DNA from 4 places in the Cobetia sp. 2AS genome. Region 1 is predicted to be linked to each of the others. Evidence: predicted binding sites of a transcription regulator. Region 1 holds the regulator's gene; each other region holds the start of a gene.
The links. The regulator PhoB, encoded in region 1, activates phosphate uptake and scavenging genes when phosphate is short. The targets are predictions, from matches to a motif close to TGTCATANNNNTGTCANA.
Positions count from the first base shown of each region.

Region 2: QD356_RS03030 (glycosyltransferase family 1 protein) is a predicted target of PhoB. The motif match lies at 2,475-2,492, and genes of this name have one in related genera.
Region 3: QD356_RS17550 (NAD(P)H-quinone oxidoreductase) is a predicted target of PhoB. The motif match lies at 2,054-2,071, and genes of this name have one in related genera.
Region 4: QD356_RS06555 (UTRA domain-containing protein) is a predicted target of PhoB. The motif match lies at 3,174-3,191, and genes of this name have one in related genera.

Region 1 is NZ_JARWKQ010000005.1:81,269-86,390, forward strand. It holds gene QD356_RS13650 (FAD-dependent oxidoreductase) at 1-468, opposite strand, end outside; gene QD356_RS13655 (chorismate lyase) at 808-1,365, shown strand; gene ubiA (4-hydroxybenzoate octaprenyltransferase) at 1,433-2,323, shown strand; gene phoB (phosphate regulon transcriptional regulator PhoB) at 2,547-3,236, shown strand; gene phoR (phosphate regulon sensor histidine kinase PhoR) at 3,244-4,566, shown strand; gene cysZ (sulfate transporter CysZ) at 4,769-5,122, opposite strand, start outside.
Region 2 is NZ_JARWKQ010000001.1:706,154-711,275, forward strand. It holds gene QD356_RS03020 (alpha-ketoglutarate-dependent dioxygenase AlkB) at 1-643, opposite strand, end outside; gene QD356_RS03025 (phosphatase PAP2 family protein) at 729-1,280, opposite strand; gene QD356_RS03030 (glycosyltransferase family 1 protein) at 1,252-2,409, opposite strand; gene QD356_RS03035 (LysM peptidoglycan-binding domain-containing protein) at 2,646-3,599, opposite strand; gene QD356_RS03040 (acyltransferase) at 3,589-4,491, opposite strand; gene nhaD (sodium:proton antiporter NhaD) at 4,764-5,122, shown strand, end outside.
Region 3 is NZ_JARWKQ010000010.1:42,509-47,630, reverse strand. It holds gene QD356_RS17560 (sel1 repeat family protein) at 1-38, shown strand, start outside; gene QD356_RS17555 (hypothetical protein) at 274-780, shown strand; gene QD356_RS17550 (NAD(P)H-quinone oxidoreductase) at 971-1,939, opposite strand; gene QD356_RS17545 (lysophospholipid acyltransferase family protein) at 2,152-3,933, shown strand; gene QD356_RS17540 (TIGR00730 family Rossman fold protein) at 4,100-4,642, opposite strand; gene QD356_RS17535 (sodium-dependent transporter) at 4,992-5,122, shown strand, end outside.
Region 4 is NZ_JARWKQ010000002.1:332,146-337,267, forward strand. It holds gene QD356_RS06545 (NYN domain-containing protein) at 1-415, shown strand, start outside; gene QD356_RS06550 (MFS transporter) at 700-2,052, shown strand; gene QD356_RS06555 (UTRA domain-containing protein) at 2,213-2,983, opposite strand; gene QD356_RS06560 (extracellular solute-binding protein) at 3,670-4,758, shown strand; gene QD356_RS06565 (alkaline phosphatase family protein) at 4,851-5,122, shown strand, end outside.

The sequences.
Region 1 (5,122 bases):
CACCACATGCCCCTCTTCCCCGCGCTCGCGGGCCTTCGCCAGCGTCGCGCAGAAGGCCGCATAGTCGTCGAGGTCATTGATGCTCTGCACGCGTGAGGCCACTTCCGCGGCGACGGGGAAGGGACGACGCGGCGCGGCGCCGAGTGCCAGCACCAGCTCGTCATAGGCCAGACACTCCTCGCCCAGCCATAGCTGGCGGGCATCACCGTCGATGGCGGTGACGCGTTGATGGGTACGCAGCTCGGCATTCAACTCGTCCACCAGCGCCACCGGCGCCTGACGCGACAGGTCGGTGGCCGACATCTTCTTGGCGAAGGCGGTGGACAGCATGGGCTTGGCGTAATCGTGGCCGCTATCCTGGCTGATGAGGATCAGCCGGCTGTCCTTGTCACGCGCACGCAGCGCGCGCGCCAGACCAATGCCCGCCATGCCGGTACCAATGATGACAAGGGTGCGAGGGTCGCGCATGGCACCATCTCCTGAGATCGATCCGAGGGAAGCGCTGATGAAAGAGCGCCAGCAGCGTCCGTCATGAACGCCGATGAATGCGCCCAGCATACCAGCCCGCCAGCAGTGCAGGCATGCCTGAGCGGGAGGCCTTGCCGCCCGGCCATGCTAGACTCGCCATTTCGTCATCCTGACAGGGAATTCACCGTGGTCCGATGCCCAGCAGGCGAGCCTCATCGCGCAGCGCTCACGCCACAGACCTCCACCTGTGAGGCGCCTCATCCGTCAGCCGAGTCCCTGTGCCAGCCTGCGCCTCGCTGGCCTTCGCCCACGCGCGCGGCACCCGCTGCTTCGGCGGCGGTGCGCCGCCATTGGCAGCCGGCTGCCGCGCTGCAGGGGGTCATGCCAGCCGGCTGGTGGGCGTGGCTCTCCTCGACGGACTCGCTGACCCAGCGTCTTGCCAGCACCATGCAGCAGCAGGATGAACGCGATGACCAGCCCATCCAGGGCCTGCGCGTGCGCCTGCTGCTGCAGGACACCGGCCCCGCACGGCTGGATGAGGCGCGCCTGCTGGGCATCGGCCCACGCCGGCATGTCTGGCGACGCGAAGTGGCACTCTGTCATGGCGATACGCCATGGGTGATCGCACGCTCGCTGGCGGCGCTGGACCTGGCCCACGGTCATCGCCTCTCGACGCTGGGCGAGCGCTCGCTGGGCCATTGGCTGTTTCGCCAGCCCGACCTGACCCGCAGCGCCATCGATGTCAGCCGCGCCCCGCTGGTGCTTTCGAGCCCCAGGCCGCTGGCCCGCACCACCAGCCTGTGGATGCGCCGCTCGATGTTCTCGCATGGTCGCTTCAAGGTGCTGGTGCAGGAGGGCTTCACACCGGCCTTCCAGCACGCGCTGCAGCTGGCCTGAGCCTTGCGGCCGACTGGCCTCGTTTCCCTCTCTTCCCTTGCCCACTACCACCCGCCCAGGAGCCCCGATGACCGCGTCATCCACTTCCGCCGCTTCGCGTCCTTCCAGACTGGCCGACTACCTCGCCCTGACACGGCTGGACCGCCCCATCGGCACCTGGCTGCTGATGTGGCCGACCCTGTGGGCACTGTGGCTGGCGGCAGATGGCATTCCCGAGCGCACGACCCTGCTGATCTTCATCGCCGGGGTCTATCTGATGCGCGCCGCCGGCTGCGTCATCAACGACTACGCCGACCGCCATTGGGACAAGCATGTCGAGCGCACGCGTGATCGGCCGCTGACCTCGGGTCGCATCTCGGAACGCGAGGCGCTGACGCTGTTCGGGGGGCTGGTCGCGGCCGCCTTCGTGCTGGTGTGCTTCACCAACCTGACCACGGTGCTGCTGTCGATCGTCGCCGTGCTGCTAGCGGCCAGCTATCCGTTCATGAAGCGCTTCCATCATCTGCCTCAGGTAGTGCTGGGCGCCGCCTTCGGCTGGGCGATTCCGATGGCCTTCGCCGCGACGCTGGAGGAGGTACCGACCTACGGCTGGTGGCTGTTCGCGGCCAACCTGATGTGGACGGTGGCCTACGACACCGCCTACGCGATGGTCGATCGCAACGACGACCTCAAGGTGGGCATCAAGTCCACCGCCGTGCTGTTCGGGCGTGCCGACAAGCTGATGATCGGCCTGTTGCAGCTGGGCATGCTGGTGGTGTTGATCGGCATCGGCCTGCACTTGGCGCTGGGCATCTTCTACTGGCTGGGGCTGGCTGCCGCCGCCGTCACCTTCGTCTGGCAGCAACGTCTGATCCGTGAGCGTGAGCGTGCGCCCTGCTTCCAGGCCTTCCTGAACAATCATTGGACGGGTCTGCTGATCTTCGCCGGTATCGCCCTGGCGACCTGGCCGATGAGCTGACTCCTGCATAAACATTAGTATTATTTAATTTAAAGCGACCCCTGCCCTCTGTTGCTCCCCAGCCCACGGTTCATGCCTGCCTGCCGCGCCTCCAAGGCGGCTGGCAGGCTTGGGTGCAAGCTGCCATGCTGGCAGTTGTCATCTCGTTGTCATATAAGCGGGTTGTAATCGTCATCGACTTGTCATTCTGGCGCGTGCGCCGACTGCTGCATGGGATCTAGCGATGAGCTCCAAGACCGTACTGATTGTCGACGATGAATCCTCGATTCGCGAGATGATCGCCGTTGCCCTCGAAATGGCGGATTACCGCGTGCTGGAGGCAGACAATGCCCAGGACGCCCACGCCATCGTCGTCGATGAAAAGCCCGATCTGCTGTTGCTGGACTGGATGATGCCGGGCACCAGTGGCCTGGAGCTCGCGCGGCGTCTCAAGCGTGACGAGACCACCTCGGAGCTGCCGATCATCCTGTTGACCGCCAAGGGCGAGGAAGACAACAAGATTCAAGGCCTGGAAGCCGGTGCCGACGACTACATCACCAAGCCCTTCTCGCCGCGCGAGCTGGTCGCCCGTCTCAAGGCCGTGCTGCGTCGCACCACTCCCAAGGGGGTCGAGGAGGCGGTGGAAGTCGAAGGCCTGATGCTCGACCCGGCCAGCCACCGCGTCACCGCCCACGGCAACTCGCTGGATGTCGGCCCGACCGAATATCGCCTGCTGCAGTTCTTCATGACGCATCAGGAGCGCGCCTACACGCGCAGCCAGCTGCTCGATCAGGTATGGGGCGGCAACGTCTATGTCGAGGAGCGCACCGTGGACGTGCACATCCGTCGCCTGCGCAAGGCGCTGGGCACAGGCCATCAGCATCTGATCCAGACCGTCCGCGGCACCGGTTACCGCTTCAGCGCTCAGGCCTGAGGGATTCATGCGCTATTGGACCAACGAGCTATGGCGCCTCGGCTACCTTGCCGGTGGCTTCGGCCTGATCGGTGGCCTGCTGGGCCATCTGGGCTGGGGCCTGGCGCTGGGCCTTTCGCTGTATCTGTTCGTCCATCTCAAGCACTTGAAGAGCCTCTACACCTGGCTGATCACCAATCCCCATGAAGAGCCGCCGCCCGGCGATGGCGTCTGGGGAGACCTGCTCGATCGTCTCTACCGCTACCAGAAGGGCCAGCGACAGGCTCAGGAGCGACTGCGCAGCATCCTCAACCGTATCCAGGAATCCTCCGAGGCCATGCGCGACGGCCTGGTGATGCTGGACAACCACGGTGACATGGAATGGTGGAACAGCGCTGCCGAGCAGCTGGTCGGTCTCAAGGCCAGCCACGACCGCGGCCAGCACATCACCAACTATCTGCGTGACCCCGTCTTCATCGACTACTTCAACCGGCTGGCCTACCGCGAGCCGCTGACACTCCAGTCGCCGCTGTCTGACAACCTGACGCTGCAGATCTCCATCACCCTGTTCGGTGACAACGAGCGTCTGGTCATGCTGCGTGACGTCACCCGCCTCTATCGCCTGGAAGAGATGCGCCGCGACTTCGTGGCCAATGTCTCCCATGAGCTGCGCACGCCGCTGACGGTACTGGCCGGCTATCTCGAGACCTACTCCGATTACGCCGATGACCTGCCACCGCGCTGGCAGCGTGGACTGGGCCAGATGCAGAGCCAGACCGACCGCATGCAGCATCTGGTCGAGGACCTGCTGACCCTGTCACGCCTGGAAACCGACGAGCTGTCCGACAATGGTCGCTGCATCGACATGAGCGCCCTGCTCGGCCATATCCGCGACGACGCCGAAGGCCTGTCCCAGGGGCGCCACACCTTCTCCATCGAGGCCGATGCCAGCCTGTCACTGCGCGGTGAGGAGCAGGAACTGCGCAGCGCGATCTCGAATCTGGTCTTCAATGCGGTGCGCTACACCCCCGAAGACTGCCATATCACCCTGCGCTGGAAGGCGGATGACCAGGGCCTGCTGGTCGAGGTGGAAGATGATGGGGATGGCATCGACCCGGTGCACCTGCCGCGCCTGACCGAGCGCTTCTACCGCATCGACAAGGGCCGCAGCACCGCCACGGGAGGCACCGGCCTCGGGCTTGCCATCGTCAAGCATGTGCTGATTCGCCATCAGGGCCATCTGGAGATCGACAGCCACCCCGGCGAGGGTGCGCGCTTCCGCTGTCACTTCCCCGACGAGCGCGCCTGTCAGGCGAGCGCTCCCCAGGCCAGCAGTGCGCTAGCCCAGTGATGGGCTGAATCAGTGATGATCTGACCCGGACGCCAGCCCAACGCAGAACGCCCCGCAGCCACCTCGACAGGAGGCGACTGCGGGGCGTTTCGTTTGGTCAATCAGACGACGCTGCGGCTATTTCAGCGACGTGCCAACCTAGCGACGAGTCAGTTCAGCGACGAATCAGTTCAGCGACAAGCCAGCTCTGCGACAGGCTGTCTCAACGACGCGGCGCCGGCAACTGACGGTAGTGGCTCTGCCACATCAATACCGCCCCGGCGACGGCGCCCGGGATGAACAGCAGATTGGCCAGCGGCACCAGCGTCATGACGAACACCGCGGCGCCGAAGGTCAGTGAGGGCCACCAGCGCGCCTTGAGGCGCTGCTTCATGTCACCGAAGCTGACCTGATGGTTGTCCATCGGGTAGTCGAGGTACTGGATCGACATGCTCCAGGCCGAGAACAGTCCCCACAACAGCGGTGAGAGCAGGTTCAGGCCCGGAATGAAGCCGATGATGAACAGCGCGATCATGCGTGGGATGAAGTAGCCCAGCTTGGCCATTTCACGCCCCAG
Region 2 (5,122 bases), on a different contig from region 1:
TGCGCGGATGGCCCTTGAAGCGCAGGGGGCGCTCTCGTCCCAGCGAGATGGCGAGCACGATCGGGCGAGTGCCCAGTTCCGGCTCGTTGTCGCTGTGCCAGCCCATGCGGTCGGCACCATCGGCGTAGCGATTGGCCAGCAGGCTGTTGAAATGCTCCGGGATCACGGGCTCGCTGCGCCCCAGGTCATCGCGTTGCGGGCTGAGCTCGTGATTGATGGCATGACGCGACAGCTCGCCCAGCTGCCAGGCGGTCATGTGCCAGGGGTTGGGTTCGAACAGGCTGCCGGAGTAGCGATAGCGGGCGCCGACATCGCCCATCCACACCTGACGGCGTGGGATCGGGTGCGTCTTGCCATGCACGCTCAGGCTGGGGCGCTGCCAGTCGAGATCGCCCTCCAGCGTGACGAGGGCCTGATCGGCCTGCAGCGGCGTCAGGGCGCGCGGCTTGAGATACAGCGGATGCAGCGGGTGGCGGTACCAGCCGTGCGTGAGGGTGAGCCAGTCATCGGGCAGCTCGCGTGGGCGAGCTGCCAGGGCCGAGCCATCCGCCGCCGTCTGGCGCGCAGCTCCATCAGCCGCGGACGTCGAATCAGAGGTCGAGAGGGCGGCGAAGAGATCATTGCCAGCAGAAGGAGTCGTCATGCGGCGAGAGTGCCAGAGCCGCGTCAGGTTGGGCAAGTGGCTCTCGATTCGCGCCGCCCCCGGGCTGGCGCATGCCTCGCGAGCGTCAGGTCGTCAGCAGCGCCTCGAAGGTCAGGATGGCCACCTCGGCAAGGCCCAGCCCCAGCAGCGCGCCGGCCAGCACATCACTGACGTAATGCAAGCCGAGGATCACCCGGGAAAGCGCGATCAGCAGCGCCAGCGGCGTGACGAGGATGGCAAGCTCCGGCAGCTGTTGAGCGGTCAGGCTGGCGAAGAGGGCAGCATGCAGGGTGTGACCGCTGGGAAAGCTGTAGCGGTCCAGCGGCGGCATGGTGCAGTTGATGGTGTTGAAGGTGATGAACGGACGTTCCCGACATAGCCGCGTCTTGAGCGCGCGGTAGAGCAGCGCCCCGGCACCGGCCGCCAGGCCGAATTCCAGAAACAGCCAGCCGCCCATGGCATGGTGCAGCGGCAGGCTCAGCGTCAGCAGCGCCCATACCGGCCAGTCGCCCAGGCGCGAGACGATACGAAACAGGGTGAGTATCGGCCGGAACAGCGCCAGGCGTGCTACCTGGCGGCACAGGCGCCACTCAAGAAGGTCCAGTCGCTCAAAGACGGGAAGGCTGCGATCGTGCATCGGGCTTCTCCTCGGCGTGGCGCAAGCAGGTCAGAAAGCCCTCGGCGATGCGGCTCCAGCCCAATGGTTCGACGCGCACGCGGGCGGCACGTCCCAGTCTGGCGATGCGGGCCGGCCGCTGGCAGGCCTCCACCGCCTGTTCGATGAAGCGCTCCGGCTGGCTGCAGGGCGCCAGCAGGCCCTGGTGATCATCGCGGATCACCTCGGCGGCCGCCGCGTAATCGAAGGCGATCACGGTCAGTCCGCTGGCCATGGCTTCCAGCACCACATTGCCGAAGGTCTCCGACAGTGACGGGAAGACGAACAGGTCGGCACTGGCGTAATGGGCGGCCAGCGCCTCACCGGTCTGGAAGCCGGCGAAGATCGCCTCGGGCAGGCGCTGTTCCAAGCGTTCGCGCAGCGGGCCGTCTCCCACCAGCACCAGGGCGAGGTCCGGTTGCACGGCCAGCATGGCCTCATAGGTGCGGATCAGCAGCTCGATGTTCTTCTCGGCGGCCAAGCGCCCGACGTGCAGCGCGACGGGTTGCTGTGAGCTGACGCCCCATGACTTGCGCAATGCTTCGCTGCGATGACTGGGCGAGAAGCGCTCGCAATCCAGGCCGCGTCCCACCACCTGCACATGCTCGAAACCTTGCTGCATCAGGCTGTCTGCCTGGGTGCGGGTCGGTACCAGCGTCATGTTGGCGGCATTGTGGAAGCGTCGCAGGCCGCGCCGCACCAGCGGACGTAGCGCCTTGAGCCGGTAGTGGGTGCTGTATTGATCGAAATTGGTATGGAAGCCCGCGACCACCGGCAGGCCCAGACGGCGGGCGACCATCAGCGCGCTGATGCCCAGCGGGCCTTCGGTGGCGATATAGACGACGGAGGGGCGATGCTCGCGCCACATGCGCATCAGGCGCTGCGGTGCCGGCACGCCGACCTGCACGGTGTCATATCCGGGCAGGCGGAAGCCGCGTACCTGAAGCTCCTGCTGGACACGCGGCTCCAGGCTGCCATCTCGGGTGGCGGGACGAATGAGTTGGAGCTCACAGCCGCGTGCGATGAGTTGATCGCATAGATGACTCAAGGTATGAGCCACGCCATTGATCTCCGGATGCCAGGTTTCACTGACGAAGGCAATGCGCTCCATGACGTCTCCCTAGATGACTATTGTGGTCATTATCGAGAGAGGGAGTGACGGCGGCATAACAAGCAGGTGACGAAGCGATGACACACCCTCAACCCCTCACAACTCAGAGGTATGTGGGTTGTCTCATGAATCGTCAAGCAAGGACGACAGTCACCGGCGTGGCACCGGCGCTGTCGTCATCTGGCGGGGATTGGAGGTGGCGCCATGTCGGGCTGGCGCCGTGAAGCAACGCTGGTTCAGCGCTTCTCGAGAATCTCGCGCGGGTCGATCGGCTTGCCGCCGTGGCGCACGTCGAACAGCAATTCATGCTGACCGTTGTTGCCGCGTGCGACGCGACAAAGCGGCGTGCCCGGAGTGACCTGCTGACCCACCTTGACCAGAATCTCGCCGCACTGGGCCAGCACGCTCTGCAGGTTGCCGGAGTGGTGCAGGATGACCACGTTGCCCAGTTGGCGCATGGAGTCGGCGAAGCGCACTTCGCCCCGCGCCGGTGCACTGGCGATGCCGCTGGCGGCGGTACGAATCTGCATGGGCGCCAGCTGGCCATTGCCGTTGGTGCCGAATTCACGCGTCACGCTGCCGGCGGCAGGCCAGCGCCATGACTGGCCCGGCTTCTGCAGCGGGCCGGGGTCCGGGCGGGCGACCAGGCTGCCACCGCTGGCGCGCGCGGCCGGGGCGCTGCGGCTCGGGCCACCGTTGAGCGGCACCGAGATCAGCATGCCGACATCGAGATCATTGGGGTCCTTGCCGGGGTTGGCGGCCTGAATGCGCTGCGGGCTGGCACCGAAATAGCGACCGACCTTGGAGTAGGTGTCGCCGGGGCGCAGCTGATAGCGATACGGGCCGCCGGAGGGAGCCCGCTCACGCGCGGTGGGCACCAGGATGCGCTGACCGACCTTGAGGTCACGAATCTTGACGCCCGGATTGAAGCGCGTGAGGCGCAGCAGGGGAATGTCGGCATCGCGCGCGATCTGCCCCAGGGTATCGCCCTTCTGGATGGTGACCCACTGGCCGGCCGGCGAGCCGGAGTAGCTGCCGGTCGCGCAGCCGCTCAGCCACAGGCCGAGGCAGATCAGCGCCAGCCAGCGCAGCGCGAGGCCGGCCCGCTGCAGAAGTGGACGGTTCACGTCAGGTCCGGCCTGCGCTCGTGCCGAGAAGTCCGCGGCATTCAGGCCGTATTCAGTGTTCATCAATGTCATTCCCTGCACGTGACAGTCGGGCATCCTTGTCCTTCCAGACCTGATTGAGCCATTGCTGGAAGCGCTCGCGATAGGCGGCGTCCGCATGATAGTTGCCGTCCAGCATCCAGGGCTCCAACGGCCGCTGAGTGATGACGAGCGTGATGTCGCCCCCGTGACCGCACAGGAACTGCCAGAAACTGGCATCGGCATGTCGGTAATCGAGGGTGGCATCCAGAATACCGGAAAGTCGATCGCCAAGCGTGTTGATCACCTGGGCACTGCCGCCGGCACGCGGCTTGAGCAGGTGCTGGAAAGGGCTTTGCTGCTGGCTGTGCTTGGCGGGCGTGAAGCGAGTGCCTTCCACGAAGTTGAAGATCGCCATCGGCGCCTGGCGCGAGCGCTCGCACATGCGTCGCGTCGCTTCGCGATCACGCTCGGCGAGCCGCGGATTGCTGGCCAGTTTCTGCTGGCTGTAACGGCGCATGAACGGGAATTCCAGCGCCCACCAGGCAAGGCCGATCACCGGTACCCAGATGAGCTCCTGCTTGAGGAAGAACTTGGGCATCGGCGTACGACGGTGCAGGGCGTACTGGAGAACGAAGATGTCAGTCCAGCTGCGATGATTGGCGATCACCAGCCACCAGCGACGTCGGGCAGACCCATCGCGCAGCGATGGCGGCACGTGGATGTCCCAGCGCGGGCGCAGCACATGGCGAATCCACAGGTTGTTGGTGCCGATCCAGCCCATGGCGAGGCGGTTGAGCCCCTCCAGCATGTGCAACTGCAGGCGGCGCGATGGCGTGATCAGCTTGAGTGCGGCCAGCAGATACAGCGGCAGCGCCCAGCACAGGGTATTGATGATCAGAAAGACAAGGCTGATGACACCTCTGATACTCGACATGCATGACTCCTTCATCAGGTGGCGCCATCGTAATTCACCCAAGAGTGGATGCCCACCCCGCTTGCGTGGGGGATGGCAACCCTGCGTTGCACGAAGCGAACGCCCCCTCAGGTCGAATGGCGGGGCGCACGCAGCTGTGATGAGATGCATCGCCGGTCGTGTGACGGGTCGGTGCAAGGGAAAGGTCGTGGCAGGGCTCACGCTGAAGTCACGCCGGGCACCGTCAATCATCGCCGCCGCTGCGCGGCGATATCTCAGGGAGTGAGAGTGGCATGTGGTTGCAGGGATTATTGATCGGGCTGGCGCTGGCCGCCTTCGTGTTGATTGCCATCGAGGATGTGATCCATCTCAACAAGGCCAAGACGACCTTGTTGCTGGGCACCTTCAGCTGGTTGCTGCTATTCATCTTCGGCCCCGCGGCCCTGGCGGTGGATGATGTCCCCGAGGTCTTGAACGAGAACCTGCTCGAGATCGCCACCTTGTGGCTGTTTCTGATGGCGGCGATGACCTTCGTGGCCTTTCTCAATGCCAAGGGGCTGATCGCCAATCTGATCTACCGCCTGCTGCCGAAACGCATCGGGGAGCGCGGCCTGCTGTATCTGACGGGGCTCTTTGCCTTCGCCTTTTCATC
Region 3 (5,122 bases), on a different contig from region 1:
CCCACGCCCGCACGGGTAGTGAGGCAGACCTGCACTGAGCTGATGTACTGCTCTCGCTGCCACTGACAACGCCCTCTTCGTGAGGGCGTTGTCGTCTCTGGCCTTCTCATGTGCGTCTCTTGAACGTGATGCCAGCGTGATGGAGCAGATCGACCTGATGCCTGCGTTGACAGCGTCGCGCTCAGGACTCGCCAAGCAGGGGGCAATTCCCGTAACCTGAGGACATTCAACCTCTTCTCGCCCGGGCCCTGTCTGCCTGAGATACCTTGGGAGATTCGTGTGACGCTGCCTATTCTGCTCGATATTGAAGCCTCCGGCTTTGGCCGTGGTAGCTATCCGATCGAGATCGGGCTGGCGCGTGCCGACGGCAGCAGCTGCGCCTTCCTGATACAGCCTCTTGATGAGTGGGTGCATTGGGACCCCAAGGCGGAGCTGTTGCACGGCATCTCACGGGCGCGGCTGGCACGCGAAGGGCGGCCAGTGCGTGAGGTGGCGCAGTGGGTCAATGATGAGCTGGGTGAGGCCGGAATCGCCTACAGCGACAGCTGGGGCTACGACAATACCTGGCTCTCGCTGCTGTTCTATCATGCCGGCATGCTGCCGCGCTTTCGTCTCGAGGCGCTCAGACGGCTGCTCGATGAGGAGCAGCTGAATTGCTGGGCGGAGCTCAAGGAAGCGGTGATCGCCGAGGGCGGCATCCAGCGCCATCGCGCCGGAGATGACGCCCGTCTGCTGCAACTCACCTGGCAGAAAGCCCAGTCGATCGGGCGCAGCGAATAAGTCTCTGCCAGGTGCCTCGGGGCCTACGCCTGGCGGCATGAGCGACACTGCTGTCAGGCCGGGTGTTGTCAGGCGGAGCAGCGAGCACGAGGTAGCGCCAATAAAGCCAAAATAGCGGCAGCCCAGTGGGCTGCCGCTATTTCATGCTGGCGCTTTTTTCATGCTGATATCATCAGCGCCATGACGAGGCTCAGGCGCCCGTCACCGCCAGCAACACCTTGCCGGTGCTGGCGTTGTCCTGCACATAGGCATGCGCGGCATCGGCTTCCTGGATCGGCCAGCTCTTGTCGATATGCGGGCGCAGCTCACCCCGTGCCAGGCGTGGCCACACATGCACATAGAGCGCATCCAGTACCATGCCCTTGCCATCGGGGGAGCGCGACCGCAGGGTCGAGCCGATCAGGCGCTGGCGCTTCATCAGCATGCGACCCAGATCCAGCTCATCCATGCGCCCGCCCATCAGGCCGATCAATACCATGCGGCCATCCTGCTTCAGCACCTGCTGATTGTCGGCCAGATAGCCGCCGCCCACCGGGTCGAGAATCATGTCGGCGCCGCCCCAGTCGTTCACGGCCTCGACGAAGCTGCCATCGTGGCGGTTCCAGCCGGCATCCGCGCCGAGGCGCAGGCAGGTCTCCAGCTTCTCCTGGCTGCCGACGGTCACGAAGCACGGATGCCCGAACAGCCCGCACAGCTGGATGGCGGTGGTACCGATGCCGCTGGCACCGGCGTGCAGCAGCACGCGCTCCTTGTGTTTGAGATTGCCCTCGATGAACAGGTTCAGCCAGGCGGTGGCGAACATCTCCGGCAGGGCGGCGGCGTCTCGCAGGCTATAGCCCTCCGGCACCGGCAGCACCTGCAGGGCGTTGACGACCACTTCCTCGGCATAGCCGCCACCGGACAGCAGCGCGCAGACCGGATCACCGACCTTGAAGCGCTCGACGTGGCGGCCAACTTCACGGATGGTGCCGCTGACCTCAAGTCCCAGGATCTGACTGGCACCTTCAGGTGGCGGATATTGGCCGGCGCGTTGCATCAGGTCTGCGCGGTTGACGCCGGCCCAGGCCACCTCGATACGCACCTCATCCGAGGCGATCCCGTGCGGGGCCTCGGTTTCCTGCCAGACCAGTGATTCATTCTCGACGGCTATCGCAAACATTCGCTCTCTCCTTGGCGTGGCAGTCGCGCTGCCTGTTCGTACGCGGATGATCTCTGTGCCGGGGCGCATCGGCCGCGGATCACGTGGGCGACTGTCATCTCACTGTACGGGGACTGTGACGCATCTGTCATGAAGTGGCGCGAACCTGACGTGATATCAAGCCCCATGATCCAGACCTCGCGTTCCGCACTCCGTGCGGCCAAGGAGAGAGCATGATCGATACTGCCCGCGTCATCGCTGCCAAGTATCCTGCCTTTGCCAAACGTCACCCGCTGATCCGGCGGCCAGCTCTGGCCATGCTGCGGCGCCTGGTGCATGAGGGCGAGATCAATGCCTTCCTCGGCGAGAACTCGGACCAGCGTGGCTTCGACTTCATTGACCGCGTGCTCGATCACTTCTCCTTCGGGTACTCGGTGTCCTCGCGGGAGCGCGAGAACATTCCGGCCTACGGGCGTGTCGTCATCGTCGCCAACCATCCACTGGGGTCACTGGATGGCCTCGCACTGCTCAAGCTGGTCGGCGAAGTGCGCCGCGACGTCAAGATCGTCGCCAACGACATCCTGATGAAGGTCGAGCCGCTGGCACCCTTGCTGCTGCCGCTGGACAACCTCAGTCGCCGTGGCTATCGCAAGAGCAGTGGTCAGATCTGCGATGCGCTGATGAATGAAGAGGCCGTGATCATCTTCCCGGCCGGCGAGGTCTCGCGTGCAGGCCCGACCGGGCCACGCGATGGCAAGTGGCTGTCGGGTTTCCTGCATTTCGCGCGCAAGACCAACGCGCCGGTGCTGCCTATCCACGTCAGCGGGCGCAACTCGACGCTCTTCTATGCGCTGTCGTCGATCAACCGCAGCTTCGGCACGCCCCTGCTGGCCCATGAGATGTTTCGCCAGCGCGAGCGGCAGCTCAAGCTGCGCATCGGCGAGCTGATTCCGTTGGAGCGCCTCGACAGTGATGCCCTCAATACCAACGCCAAGACGCGCCTGCTGCGCAAGCACCTGTATCGCATCGGGCGCGGCAAGCGTGGCCTGTTCGTGACCGAGAAGGCCATCGGCCATCCGGAGGAACGCCAGGCGCTGCGTGAGGAACTGACGCCCTGTGAACTGCTGGGCGAGACCCGCGACGGCAAGAAGATCTATCTGTTCGATGCCTTCCCCGGTTCCAGCGTGATGCGCGAGATCGGGCGACTGCGCGAGATCAGTTTCCGGCGGGTCGGCGAGGGCACCGGTGAGCGGCGCGACATCGATCGCTATGACGCCCACTACCGTCACCTGGTGCTGTGGGATGACGCCGATCTCGAGATCGCCGGTGCCTATCGCATCGGAGAGGTACGCAAGATCATGGCGGCACATGGCGAGAAGGGGCTCTACAGCCCGACCCTGTTCCGCTTCACGCCCGAGATGTTCGAGCGCATGCAGGACGGTCTGGAGCTGGGACGCAGCTTCGTGCAGCCGCGTTACTGGGGGCGGCGCAGCCTCGATTACCTGTGGCAGGGGCTGGGCGCCTATCTGCGCTGTCATCCCGAGATTCGCTGGCTGTTCGGCCCGGTCACGCTCTCCAACAGCTATCCGGAGGCCGCCAGGGCACTGATCGTCAGCTACTACCGTCACTATTACGGGGATGATGAGGGGCTGGCACGTGCGCGGGCACCGGTCGCCCAGAGCGTGCCGGGCAGCGCCGCCCATGAAGCGGAGCGGCTGTTCGATGGTCAGGACGCCGATGGCGATTTCCGCCGCCTGCGTGCCCAGCTGGATGCGATGGGTGTGACGGTGCCGACGCTCTACAAACAGTACGCCGAGGTCACCGAGCCCGGTGGCACCCGTTTCCTCGATTTCAGTGTCGACGCCGATTTCGGTTACTGCATCGACGGCCTGGTGATGGTCGATGTCGAGCAGGTTACCGCCAGCAAGCGGGCGCGTTATATCGGCAAACCCGCTCAGCAGCAGGCCGCCTCGGACGACGCCGTTGAGGCTGTTGGCGAGACGGTGCTGAGCTGAGGCGACGATTTGTTAAGACTGTGCGCTGCTGAAAGAGCGCACTGCTGAAAGAGCATGCTGAGCTGAGACGGCCGCTCGCAGAGTCACTCCCCATGGCGCTGGCGTCATGCGCTTGATGGGGAGTGACGCGACAGGCAGTCAGGTCTCAGGCCTTACGTCTCAAGCCTTACGTCTCGGGCGCCAGTCGCTTCAGCAGGGGCGCGATCTCGCGCTCGCTGATCAGGCGCGCGCGAGTATCCGCATCGAGGAAGCCCGCCTCGACGGTGCGGTCCAGAAACTCGAGCAGGGGCGCGAAGAAGCCGTCACTGTCGAGGACGGCGATCGGCTTGGCGTGAAAGCGCAGGTACTGCCAGGTCCAGGTTTCGAACAATTCCTCCAGGGTGCCAATCCCGCCGGGCAGGGTCACGAAGGCATCCGCCAGTGCGGCCATCTGCGCCTTGCGCTCATGCATGTCCGCCACCTCGATCAAGCGCGTCAGGCCGGTATGCGCCTTCTCGTTGCGTACCAGTGCCTGGGGGATCACGCCGATCACCTCACCGCCCGCTGCCAGCGCGGCATCTGCCAACGCCCCCATCAGGCCGGCGCGCGCGCCTCCGTAGACCAGTCCCCAGCCGCGCTCGGCGATGGCCGTGCCCAGGGCTTCGGCCAGTTGGCGGTGCTGTGGGGAGACGCCCTCGCGGGAGCCCAGATAGACACAGATGCGATGCATGTTGCTCTCCTGAATGTTTCTCGGCGGCGCTCACTGCTGGCTGCCGTGCCTTGATGTCATGTCCTTCCTATCCTACGCGAGTTGTGCGGCGACGCTATGACGCCGGTGAGGAACTCGGCATTGCCCCGTGGCTAACGTGGGCACGTGCTGACTTTCGGCGTTGTCGCCTGCATTCGCGGGCCTGCTCTGCTACCCTTGCCGCCCCCGCAGGCGACGGCTGGCGGGCGCTGGCGCCCCGTGAGCTTGCATCGGGATGCACCCCAACTCATCGCGACGCCGCCTTCGGCGAGCGTGGACTCATCGCGACGTCGTCTTCGACGGACGCGGAACAACAAGGCAGGAGAGGCAGATGGCGCAGGTGCGCGGACGCTTTGCCAGTCGGCTGGGCTTCTTGATGGCCGCCGCTGGTTCGGCAGTAGGACTTGGCAACGTATGGGGCTTCCCGTCCCAGACGGCCAACAACGGAGGCGGGGCCTTCGT
Region 4 (5,122 bases), on a different contig from region 1:
CGGCCGGCAGTTCGATTATCGTCGCCTGTGGGCAGAGCTAGAGCGCCTCGGCTCGATCCAGCATGCCTACGCCTACGCGATCGACCGTGGCGACCCCAAGCAGCAGCAATTCCAGCAGCGCCTGCGCGAGATAGGCTTCACGGTCAAACTCAAGCCCTTCATCCAGCGCGGCGACGGCTCGGCCAAGGGCGACTGGGATGTCGGCATCACCATCGACGTGATGGAAGCCGCCCTCGAGGTCGATGAGATCATCCTCGCCTCCGGCGATGGCGACTTCGCCCTGCTGCTGGACCATGTCGCCACCCGCCACGCCATCACCACCCGCGTGTATGGCGTCGAAGCCCTCACCGCCCTCGCCCTGATGAAAAGCGCCCATCACTTCCGCGAAGTCGATGAAAGCCTGCTGATGCGCTGAAATCTGTCTGGCGCCCTCCCCTTTTGATCAGCTTGTTCTCTGTCATGTCAGCAACGGCCTGAGACGGGCTTCCTGCACCCGACATGCTGAATGCCAAGGCGCCACAGCATATTGACGGCATCGGTCATGTCCCATCAGTCATGTCCCATCGGTCATGTCGTATCGGACATTACTGATGTCGCATTGAGCGTGATCGCCCTATACCGCGTGCCGCAGGATGACGCAGGGAGCTGTGCGCTGTTACAGCCACACCTCTTCCCGATTCCTCTCATGCGGAGCAAGACATGAACAACAACAAGACAGGCGGGACCGACAGCATCTCGCCAGCCACGCTGAGACGCGTGCTGGCAGCCTCTGCCATCGGCAATTTCATTGAATGGTTCGACTTCGCCATCTACGGCTTCATGGCCGTGATCATCTCGCAGCACTTCTTCCCGCAGGGCGATTCGACTCTGGCACTGATCCAGACCTTTGCCGTCTTTGCGGTATCCTTTGCCTTGCGTCCCCTCGGCGGCATCTTCTTCGGCACCCTGGGGGACCGCATCGGGCGCAAGAATGTCCTGGCCATCACCATCATCATGATGGCCAGCGCCACCGCCTTGATCGGTCTGTTGCCGACCTATCAGAGCATCGGCATGCTGGCTCCGCTGCTATTGACGCTGGCTCGCTGCGCTCAGGGTTTCTCGGCAGGCGGCGAATACGCCGGTGCCTGCGCCTTCGTGATGGAGCACGCCCCTGACGACAAGCGTGGCTGGTACGGAAGCTTCATTCCCGTCTCGACCTTCAGCGCCTTCGCCACAGCAGCAGCACTCGGTCTAGGCCTCAACAGCCTGGTATCGGAAGCCACCATGCAGGCATGGGGCTGGCGTGTCCCCTTTCTGATCGCCGCCCCCTTGGGGCTGATCGGGCTGTACATGCGCCTCAAGCTGGATGACTCACCGGCGTTCCACCTGATTCAGCAGGAACACAATGCCACCAGCGCCCCGCTCAAGGAAACACTGACCACCCACGGCAGCACCATCGTAAGCCTGATGGCCTTCATCTCTGCCACGGCGCTGTCGTTCTACATGTTCAGCACCTATTTCGCGACCTATATGCAGGTGGCGGGTGGCGCCACGCGCCAGACGGCATTGCTGGCAAGCCTGGGCGGCCTCATCGTCGCCGCATTGCTGTGCCCATTGGCCGGGCGGTATTCGGACCTTGTCGGGCGACGCAATACCATCATCACGGCGTGTGGCAGTCTGGCCGTCGCGGTATTTCCCGCCTATTCGCTCGCCGCCAGTGGCACCTTGTGGGCGTCCATGCTGGGCGCTTCATTGATGGCGGTCGGTGCCGTGCTCTGCGGTGTCGTCACGGCCGCACTGCTCTCGGAGCAGTTCCCGACCCGGGTGCGCTATACCGCCTCGGCACTCAGCTACAATGTCGCCTACACCATCTTCGGCGGCACCGCCCCGCTGGTCGCCACCTGGTTGATCGACCTGAGCGGCAACAACCTGGCACCGGCCTGGTACCTGATCGCGATCGCCGCCGTGGCCCTGCTCGGCGGCCTGCGACTGCCGGAAACCCGTGGCATCTCGCTCACCGACATCCCGGAGACTCCCCGCAAGAGAGCGTCGAGCGTCATACCGGCCGCATGAACTGAGGTCTCGTGACCACTGATGAACTCGGCCTGACAGGCATGCCCCCTCAGCGATGACAAAACACCCGCCACAGCGACTGATTCTCGCCATGGCGGGTGTTTTCGTCTGGGCCACCAGCGGCCTGCCAGACATTCAGGCTTCGCCGCGAACTTGACAACTAGCTCTGTGGTGCGGCACTCAGCGTCAATTCGATGGCATCGTGGCGCCAGTGTTCATCATCGCAGTCCACCGCGCGGCCATTCTGATCGAAGTTGATGCGGGTGATGCGCTGCGCGGGGCTGCCCTGTGCGGCGTTCAGCGCGGCGGCGGCCTCAGCGTCGAACACCGTGGAGGCCAGCTCGAAGCTGACGCGACTGACACGAATGGCGTATTCGTGTCGATAGAGGTCGGTCAGGGAGTGGGCTCCGAGGTCGAAATCCAGGATGCCCGGGAAGCAGTCACGTCGCAGGTGATGGCAGACATGCAGCACGCGCCGCCCATCGATACGCCGCACGCGAGTGATGCGATAGACCACTGAGCCCTCCGCAATCCCCAGTCGCCGCGCGATCACCGCGTTGGCAGCGACTTCTCCTGCCGCCAGTACCTCGGTGCTGGCCACCCGCTGCTGTGACTCGACCATGTCTCGAAATGGCAGGCACGCCAGCAAGTCATAGCGCAGTCGTGGCGGCGAGACGAACCAGCCCCGCCGATTCTCGCGATAGATACGCCCCTCCGCCTCCAGCTGCAGCAAGGTGTCGCGCAGCGTGACCCGCGTCGTGGCAAAGCGTTCGATCATCTCGCGCTCGGAGGGCAGGCGCTGTGAAGCGCGTAGCGGCGCTGCCTCAAGATGGTTCAGCAGCCTGCCCTTGAGCCCTGCCACGGGGACATCCGCGTCAGGAGTTGCCGATGAAGCGGCGTCACTCTGGGGCTCAAGCGAAGATGAAGGCATGCGAAGTTCCTGAAAGATAACGAAAGACAGCAATTTCTGGCGAGTCACTTGCATGACATCCAGAGCGTCCAGGATGGAAAGGGTCAGAGAGAAGCGATTTCTGTGGTCTAGTTCAGACACCCCACAAAGCTCAGAGCGACTTTTCAAGACACGCTTGTCGAGACACGCATGAGGAGAATAGTGGCATTGGCGTGACAACTCGGTGACAGCACAACTCTGGCTGCCACGCCAGCTCAGCCATCACGCGCTGACTCATGCCTTGCACGCCCTGCTTTGCACACTTGTGACTGTGGAAGATAGCGAGGACCGGGGCCCGCGGCAAGGCACGAAGAAGGCACGAAGAAGGCACGAAGAAGGTATGAAGGAGGCACGAAGAAGGTATGAAGGAGGCAGAGGCAGAGCCGCCACCCCATGCCATGACAACGACATGTTGACGACACGCAACTGTCACAGGCGAGCGCTAGAGTCGATCGTGCCTTTCGAACTGAACTAGACCACACAGCTCAGCTGTCTCGACACTTGCCTGAGCACTTGGCAGAGCACTGGTCTGATCAAAGATCCGAGAACTGGCGTGAGCAATGACCTGAGCACCCGGACGTGCTCTCAGCGTGTCGACAGGGTGCCTGATGCCCGTCACGCCTTACCTTCAGCGCAGCGATTGTTCATCACCTACTGGGGAAATCTCCTTGAAGTCGATTGCCACTACCTCATCCCGCTCCACCGGCCTGCTGGTTTCCACCTGCATGGCCGCCCTGTTGGGCAGTGCCTCCGTCAGTGCCGCCGACATGCCGGCTGACCTTCTCGAGGCCGCTCAGTCCGAAGGCCGTGTCGATAGCGTCGGCATGCCGGACAGCTGGGCCAACTGGAAGGACACCTGGGCAGACCTCGAGTCGAAGTATTCCATCGCGCATAGCGATACCGACATGAGCTCCGCCGAGGAAGTCGCCAAGTTCAAGGCCGAGGGTGAGAACGCCACCGCCGATATCGGTGACGTGGGCTTCGCCTTCGGTCCGATCGCGGTGCAGCAAGGCGTGACCCAGGCCTACAAGACCACGACCTGGGAGCAGATCCCGGAGTGGGCCAAAGACAAGGATGGCCACTGGGTATTGGGCTACACCGGCACCATTTCCTTCATGATCAACAAGACACTGGTCAGCGAAGATGAGCGCCCGACCTCCTTCGCCGATCTCGCCGAGGGTGACTACAAGGTGTCCGTCGGCGCGGTGGGCAAGGCCTCCCAGGCCAACAACGCCATTCTGGCCGCTGCCTTCGCCAATGGCGGCAAGGAATCCGACCTGACACCGGGCCTGGAAGTCTTCGCGGAACTGGCGCGCCAGGGCCGTCTGTCACTGGCAGAGCCGAGCATCGCCAACCTGGAGAAAGGCGAAGTCGAAGTCGCCCTGCTGTGGGACTTCAATGCCCTGAACTATCGCGATCAGATCAACCGCGACACCTTCGAGGTCGTCATCCCGTCTGATGCCTCCGTCACCTCCGGCTACGCCACCATCATCAACAAGCATGCCGCGCACCCGAATGCCGCCAAGCTAGCCCGTGAGTACATCCTCTCCGACGCCGGTCAGTTGAATCTGGCCAAGGGCTATGCCCGTCCGATCCGCGCCGAGCACCTCACCCTGCCCGAGGATATCGCCGCCAAGCTGCTGCCCAACGAGCAGTACGCCAATGCACGTCCGGTCCAGGACTTCGCGGGCTGGGAAGCCAGTGCCAAGCAGTTGCCGCGTCAGTGGCAGTCCCAGGTACTGATCCACCAGCAGTGATCCCCGGCCTCTGCTTCACGCGAGCAGAGCGCGCACCATCCTGACAGACGGCATCGCCTTTGCGGTGCCGTCTTGAGCTTCACGGAGTCACCATGTCTCAGCGTGTCATTCTTGTCGTGCTCGACGGCCTCAACCACGCCGTGGGTCATCATGCCATGGGCTATCTGAGTGCCCTGGTCGAGGCCGGCCGTGGCCAGTATCAATCACTGGACTGCGAGCTGCCGGCCATGTCGCGCCCGCTCTATGAATGCCTGCTGACCGGCGACTTGCCTGTCGATTCAGGTATCGTCAACAACGGTATCGTACGCCGCTCACGCGGCATCAGTCTGTTCGACCTTGCCAGCCAGCAAGGCAAGCGCACGGC